DNA from 3 places in the Actinoplanes sp. NPDC051343 genome. Region 2 is predicted to be linked to each of the others. Evidence: riboswitches for the same ligand, from Rfam matches in the RefSeq annotation. Region 2 holds a riboswitch; each other region holds the start of a gene.
What was found. A riboswitch is a leader RNA that binds a small molecule or an ion and turns the genes downstream of it on or off. The one in region 2 is predicted to bind cobalamin.

Region 1 (2,257 bases), on a different contig from region 2:
CTGGAGGATCTTCGCCGCTACGGCTCACGCCTCGAGCTGTGGGCGGTGGTCGCCGGCGCCGACGTGCTGCTGTTCGACACCGACGACGCGGTACGGCACGGCCAGGTCTGCCGGGCGCTGTCCCGCGCGATAGCCGACCGCCACGCTGCCCAGCGGGCCTGGCGGAACCGCAGACGAAATACGTAGACCGCCGGCCGGCGGTCGCGCCGGTCGCCCAGCGCATAGGCCGAGACGCGGAGCCCGGTGGCCCGCCCGAACGTCTGCGGCCGCCTAGCGCAACCATCAAGGGGCGGGCCACCGGGGCGTGCTCAGACGGTCGCGCCGGGCCAGCGGTCGACGTGGACCGCAGCCTGCCAGGGGCGGCGCCGGCGCCAGCCGTGCTGTTCCAGGTCGGGGACCTCGTTGAGGTGGCTCACCGGACCCAGGCAGAGCCAGGCGACCGGCCGCACCCGAGCGGGCAGGTGGAGCAGTTGCCGCAGGAACGGTTCCCGATAGAACGAGACCCAGCCAACCCCCAGCCCCTCGGCGGTGGCGGCCAGCCACAGGTTCTGGATGGCCAGGCAGACCGAGTACAGCCCGGCGTCGGCGATCGCGTGCCGACCGAGGACCGCTGGGCTGCCCCGGTCGGGGTCGTACGTCACCGCGATCGACAGCGAAGCCTCCCGGACGCCGTCGATCTTGATGCGGGCGAACCGCTCGGCCTCGGCGCCGGTCAGACCGGCCGCGAAGGTGTCGCGCTCGTCCTGGACGTGAATGTGGAAGGCCGCCCGCAGGCCGGCATCCTCGACCAGGATGAAGTCCCACGGCTGGGTCAGCCCGACGCTGGGCGCGGCGTGGGCGGCGGCCAGGACGCGGTCGAGGGCATCGCGGGGGATCGGCGCGCCGGTGAACTGAGCGCGCACGTCGCGCCGGCGGTGAATGACGTCGTAGAGGTCGCTGAGATGGTCGGACATGGGCAGGCTCCCGCTGCGTCATGGGCCCTGGGGCATGCCCCAGGGCCGGTCAGACGCGAGGCCGGTCTTCGGACTCCCGGATCTTCACCTGACCGCCCGCCTTCCCAGCCGTTCGGCCAGTGGCTGCGCTTGTCGCGCGTGGGCGGCGGCTCCCCGGTCACCGCGGCGGGCCCGTGCCGGATTCACACCGGCTTCCCGATTCTCCCCGCCCGAGGGTGGGGCACCTCGCTGACTAGTTCGTGCCAACGGGCACTCTACGTGTACAGGTTGAGCTCGGCGATGGACCACCACGACGATGCCGAGCCGGTCTGGGTGATGCGCAGATAGCGGGCGGTCTGGCTGCCGATCGTCGCGGTCACCAGGGCCGCGCTGCCGGTGCCCGAACCCGCGGTGCGCCAGGTGCTGTTGTCGGTCGACACATCGATGCGGTAGCCCCGGGCGTAGTCGGCGGTGCTGCCGCCCGAATCCATCACGACCTTGCTGAAGGTCCGGGCCGCACCGAGGTCGAGCGTGACCGTGTTGCCGTTGGCCATCGGCGTTCCCGAGCTCCAGCGGGTCCCGTTGTCACCGTCCAGCATCCGGGCCGGCACATCGGAGGCACTCGACGGCGATGCCGTCGCGGTCCATCCCGTACGCGCGAGCGCCGTCGACCCCGAAGACCCGGTCGTCACCGAGCCGGTCAGGCGGATGTCGCGCGACGAGGCGCCGACCAGGATCTGGCTGGTGCCGCCCGCACCGGCCCAGCCGCCGTTCCAGTACTGGAAGCTGCGCGGGTCCAGGGTGACGGTCACCCGCTGGGACTGCCCCGGGTTGAGGCTGACCTTGGCGAAGCCGCGCAGGTTCCTGGGCGGCTCGCCGGTCGAGGCCGGTTGGCCGACGTAGACCTGGGCGACCTCGGCACCGGCCCGGGTGCCGGAGTTGGTGATGTCGAACGAGACGGCGACGTTGCCGGCGGCGTCGGGTGCGGCAACGGTCAGATTCGCGTACGCGAAAGAGGTGTAGGAAAGGCCGAACCCGAAGGGGAAGGCCGGGGTTTTGTTCTGCCGGTCGTACCAGCGGTACCCGACGTCGATGCCCTCGGAGTACTGCACGGTGTTGTTCTGTCCCGGCCATTGGGCGGCGGTGTGCGCGGGCACGTCGGCGAGCGAGGCCGGGAAGGTGACGGGCAGTTTCCCGGACGGGTCGACGTCGCCGAACAGCAGCGAGGCCAGGGCGTTGCCGTACTCCTGACCGGGGTACCAGCTCTCGATGATGCCGCGGACCGAGCCGGCCCACGGCATGACCACCGCGGAGCCGCTGTTCAC
Region 2 (2,257 bases):
CGCCAGTAGCCGATCGCCACGATCCAGGTCAGGGCGAACAGGCCGACGACGAGGAAGCCGACGTTGTTGAGGTCGATCTCGCTGACCCAGCTGGTGAACGGGTCGGCCAGCCCCGCGTCGTCGTGCAGCACCCCGATCAGCTCGATCGAGCCGACCAGGAACGCGACCGCGACCGACAGGCCGGTGATGGAGATGTTGTAGTAGACCTTGCGCACCGGATTGAGGAACGCCCAGTCGTAGGCGACGCTCATGAACAGGCCGTCCAGGCAGTCGAGCAGGCTCATCCCGGCGGCGAACAGCAGCGGGAGCGTCATCACCGCGTACCAGGGAAGGCCGGCGGCAGCTCCGCTGCCGGCCAGGACCAGCAGCGCGATCTCGGTGGCCGTGTCGAAGCCGAGGCCGAACAGCAGACCGACGAAGTACATCTGTCCGGGCCGGGTGATCGCGCGGGTCAGCCGGCCCAGGACCCGGGCCAGGAATCCGCGGGCCTGCAGGTGTTCCTCGAGCTTCTGCTCGTCGAGTGCGCCGGAGCGCATGGCCCGGAAGATCCGCACGATGCCGACGAGGGCGACCAGGTTCAGCGCCGCGATCACGTAGAGGAAGCCGCCGGAGAGTGCCGTGCTGATCAGGCCCAGCGCCGTGCGCGCGGTCGTCCCGTCGGTGGTCAGGTCCTCGACCGCGTGCGCGCCCGCCGCCACGAGCGCGGCCATCGCGGCCACCACGCTGGCATGCCCCATGGCGAACCAGAACCCGACCGACTTGGGCCGCCGGCCGTCGCCGCGCAGCTTGCGGGTGGTGTTGTCGATCGCGGCGATGTGGTCGGCGTCGAAAGCGTGCCGCAGCCCGTACGTGTAAGCGGTGACGCCCAGACCGACCCCGAAAGCCTGCGTGCCCAGGTGCAGATGCGCCGGCCCGATCACCCCCAGCAGCAGGCCGAACCCGACGACGTGCAGCACGGCGATGAACCCCAGCAGCCCGGCCGACTGCCACCAGTCACGCGACGTCCAAGTGGTGAACATGATTCCGACGACCTCCTGCGGGATCTCGCGTCCCGCGTGCTCAGGTCTGGTGATCGACGGAGGTCTGACTCCCAGCCCACGGGCTGGTCACAGTGGCGCGACCGCGCCGGCTTCCCACCGGCTTCTCCGACGATCTTTGACGCTCAGGAGAGTAGCCGCCGGCCGGAACCCTACCGACGGGAGCGGCGGTCGAGGCGGTGGCGCAGCTGCTCCAGACGGCGCCGGTTCTCCGGGCGGGCCGCGAACTGCTGGGCCTGCTGCGCGAGCCGGCGCCCCTGAGTGCTGCGGAGGAATCGAAGAATGCGTTGCCCGATGGATGTCATGCTTCGACGATGCCCGCGGGTTCGGGCCGTACCGGGTTCGCGGCCGGACAAAGTCGGCGGTCGTTCGTTGCCGGAACCCGGCAAAGTTTACGGTGGGGGTGAGGGTTTACGGTGGGGTGAGGGTTTACGGTGGGGTGAGGCCGAGCGCGCGGGCGCCGAGCAGCGCCGTCTGCAGGACGAACCGGTCGGACGGTGCGGACGGGTCGCGGCCGGTGAGCTCGCGGATGCGGTGCAGGCGGTACGTGATCGCGCGTACCGAAAGATGCAGCCGCGCCGCGGTGGCGGTGGTGTTTCCGCCGGTGGCCAGGTACGCCTCGAGGGTGTCGCGCAACGGCCCGGCACCGCCGCGCGCAGTTTCCAGCGGGGTGAGCACGGCGTCGATCAGGTCGCTCATCGCCTCGCGGTCGCGGGTCAGGACGCGGTAGACCAGCAGTTGCTCGGCGTGCACCACCGGGTCGGTCAGGCCAAGGCGCCCGGCGAGCTCGAGGGCGTCGAGGGCCTCCCGGTAGGACAGGGCGACGCTGGCGACGCCACGATGCGCCCGCCCGACACCGACGCGGTCCCCGGCGGTGCGGGGCAGAGCCGCGACCAGGCTCGGCGACGGCAGCACGGCGACCATCACGCGGTGGCGGGTGGAGACCAGGAAGTCGGTGGCGGACGCCGCCGTCAGGGCCGAAGCGGCCTGCGACAGCAGGGGGCTGGTGTCGGTCACCGCGACGGTGCCGCGGATCACGGCGACGGCGTGGGTGCCGGTCAGATCGAGCCCGTACCGTTCGGCGCGCGACAGCATGGCGGCCGGGTCGCCGGTCCCCTCGAGCAGGTCGTCGACGAATTCGCGCCGGTCGGACTCCTCCAGCCGCAGCGCGGTGCGCCGGGCCGTCTCGTGGCCGTCGGCGATCGCGGCCACCGCGTCAT
Region 3 (2,257 bases), on a different contig from region 2:
CGCCCGCTGGTCGAGAAGTCGGCCCTGGCCATGATCGAAACCGTGCAGGAGCTCGACCGGCTCGCCCCGCCGGCGCTGCCGACGACCGACAAGGGGCTGACCTGAGGCTGATTCGGCCGCCGACGATGAAGGTCGGTGGCCCGCTGCCGTACGTCGCCTTTCTCTACCTCGGCGTCTCGCTGCTCGCGCGACCGCACGCGACCGTGTGGCATGTGGCCGGCCTGGTGCTGCTCGTGGCGGCGTTTCCGCCGTTCACGGTCAGCATCTGGCGGTTCTTCCGGGACAGGCCGGCCGCGCGGGGGGACTTCCCGGTCGACCGGCCGGTGGCCGGGATCGAAGCCGACGACCGGGGGGAGTGGCTCTACTCACCGTCGGCCGCGGGGACGGAGATCGAGTTGCGGCTGCGGGGGCAGCGGTACGTGGCCGCCTTCCCGCCACCGGAGACGCAGGCCTATCGCCGGGTGATCGCGGGGATCACCGAGACGCTCAACGGAGGGGTCCGGAGCGTCGACGTCAATGCGGCCTTCGCCGAGGTGATCGGGAGGGAGCCGTTCCGCCATCGGGGTCCGACCCCACCGACGCTGACGGATCGGCTCCTCGGATTGACCCGGTGAGAGCGGGGCGCCGACCGCGCGCGCCGGGCGGCCCCGGGGCAGACGCGCTGTATGTCACGGTCGGGAGCGGGGCGCCGACCGCGCGCGCCGGGCGGGCCGGGGCAGAGGCGCTGTATGTCACGGTCGGGCGCGTTGACGTTTGGGGCGCCGGTGGGAAAGCATGGCGGCGAGCGGTTGCGGAGGAACCCGGTGCGAGTCCGGGGCGGTCCCGCCACTGTGACCGGGGAGCTCACCCGCAAGGTTTGCCACGGCCTGCTGGACGGGCCGGAAGGTGGCGGGGCGGCGGCGATCCGGGAGTCAGGAGACTCCGGCCGCTCGGTTGTGCTCAGCGCGCGGGCGTGGACACCCGCGCAGGAGGGAAATACGTGACGCCGTACCCGTTCTCGGCCGTGGTCGGGCTCGATGACCTACGCCTTGCCCTGCTGCTCACCGCGGTTTCGCCCGCGGTCGGTGGTGTGCTGGTGCGAGGCGAGAAGGGCACCGCCAAGAGCACCGTGGTGCGTGCCCTGGCCGCCCTGCTCCCCGACGTCGCCGTGGTGCGCGGCTGCCGGTTCGCCTGCGATCCGGCCGCGCCCGACCCGCAGTGCCCGGACGGGCCGCACGAGGCCGGGGCGCCGAGCGTCCACCGGCCGGCCGCGCTCGTCGAACTGCCGGTCGGCGCGACCGAGGACCGCGTGGTGGGCACGCTCGACATTCAGCGGGCGCTGGCCGACGGGGTCAAGGCGTACGAGCCGGGGCTGCTCGCCGCCGCGCACCGGGGGGTGCTCTACGTCGACGAGGTCAACCTGCTGCCCGATCATCTGGTCGACCTGCTGCTCGACGCGGCGGCGATGGGCCGGGCGCACGTCGAGCGGGACGGGGTGTCGGTCAAGCATGCGGCCCGGTTCCTGCTGGTCGGCACCATGAACCCGGAGGAGGGCGAGCCGCGGCCGCAGCTGGTCGACCGGTTCGGGCTGGTGGTGACCGTGTCGGCGCCGCGCGATCCGGTGCAGCGGGCCGAGGTGGTGCGGCGGCGGCTGGCGTACGAGCTCGACCAGGACGCGTTCGGGGCCCGCTTCGAAGGCGACGAGAAGGAGCTGGCGGCGCGGATCGTCGCGGCGCAGAAGGTGCTGCCGGGTGTGACGCTGCCCGACCGGGAGCTCGACCGGATCGCCCGGGTCTGCCTGGCCTACGGGGTGGACGGGATGCGGGCCGACATCGTGGTGGCCCGGTGCGCGGTGGCGCTGGCTGCCTGGCACGGGCGGTCGGAGGTCACGGCCGGCGACGTGGCCGACGCGGCTCGGCTGGCGTTGCCGCACCGGCGGCGCAAGGATCCGCTCGACCCGCCCGGCACCGATGAGGAGAAGCTCGAGCAGGCGCTGAACGAGGCCGAGAACGACCTGCCCCCGGATTCGCACGGTTCGCCGGACGATGACGACGATCCGGACGGCGGCCCGCCGCCGCCCCCACCCCCGCCGCACGGCCCGAACGGCCCGAACGGCGACGGCAACGAGGGCCCGCCGCCGGGCACCAACGGCGACGGCAGCCAGGGGCCGCCCCCGGGTAACGAGCCGGGCGTGGACCCGCCACCGGCTGACGCCACGAACCGGGACGAATCGCCCACCGGCGGGACGGCCCCGAGTGCGCAGGCCGGAGCGGCCCCG

Region 1: another riboswitch for cobalamin. It lies ahead of bluB (5,6-dimethylbenzimidazole synthase); the one in region 2 lies ahead of ACIA5C_RS20080 (HoxN/HupN/NixA family nickel/cobalt transporter).
Region 3: another riboswitch for cobalamin. It lies ahead of ACIA5C_RS13080 (magnesium chelatase subunit D family protein); the one in region 2 lies ahead of ACIA5C_RS20080 (HoxN/HupN/NixA family nickel/cobalt transporter).

What each region holds. Positions count from the first base shown of each region.
Region 1 covers NZ_JBITEL010000003.1:64,310-66,566, forward strand. Annotated here, with positions in the region: gene ACIA5C_RS10900 (DUF6232 family protein) at 1-186, shown strand, start outside; gene bluB (5,6-dimethylbenzimidazole synthase) at 309-953, opposite strand; cobalamin riboswitch at 995-1,196, opposite strand; gene ACIA5C_RS10910 (glycoside hydrolase family 3 C-terminal domain-containing protein) at 1,208-2,257, opposite strand, start outside.
Region 2 covers NZ_JBITEL010000005.1:569,001-571,257, forward strand. Annotated here, with positions in the region: gene ACIA5C_RS20080 (HoxN/HupN/NixA family nickel/cobalt transporter) at 1-1,019, opposite strand, end outside; cobalamin riboswitch at 1,060-1,194, opposite strand; gene ACIA5C_RS20085 (hypothetical protein) at 1,190-1,342, opposite strand; gene ACIA5C_RS20090 (PucR family transcriptional regulator) at 1,467-2,257, opposite strand, start outside.
Region 3 covers NZ_JBITEL010000003.1:549,686-551,942, forward strand. Annotated here, with positions in the region: gene ACIA5C_RS13070 (gluconokinase) at 1-105, shown strand, start outside; gene ACIA5C_RS13075 (hypothetical protein) at 126-614, shown strand; cobalamin riboswitch at 794-922, shown strand; gene ACIA5C_RS13080 (magnesium chelatase subunit D family protein) at 980-2,257, shown strand, end outside.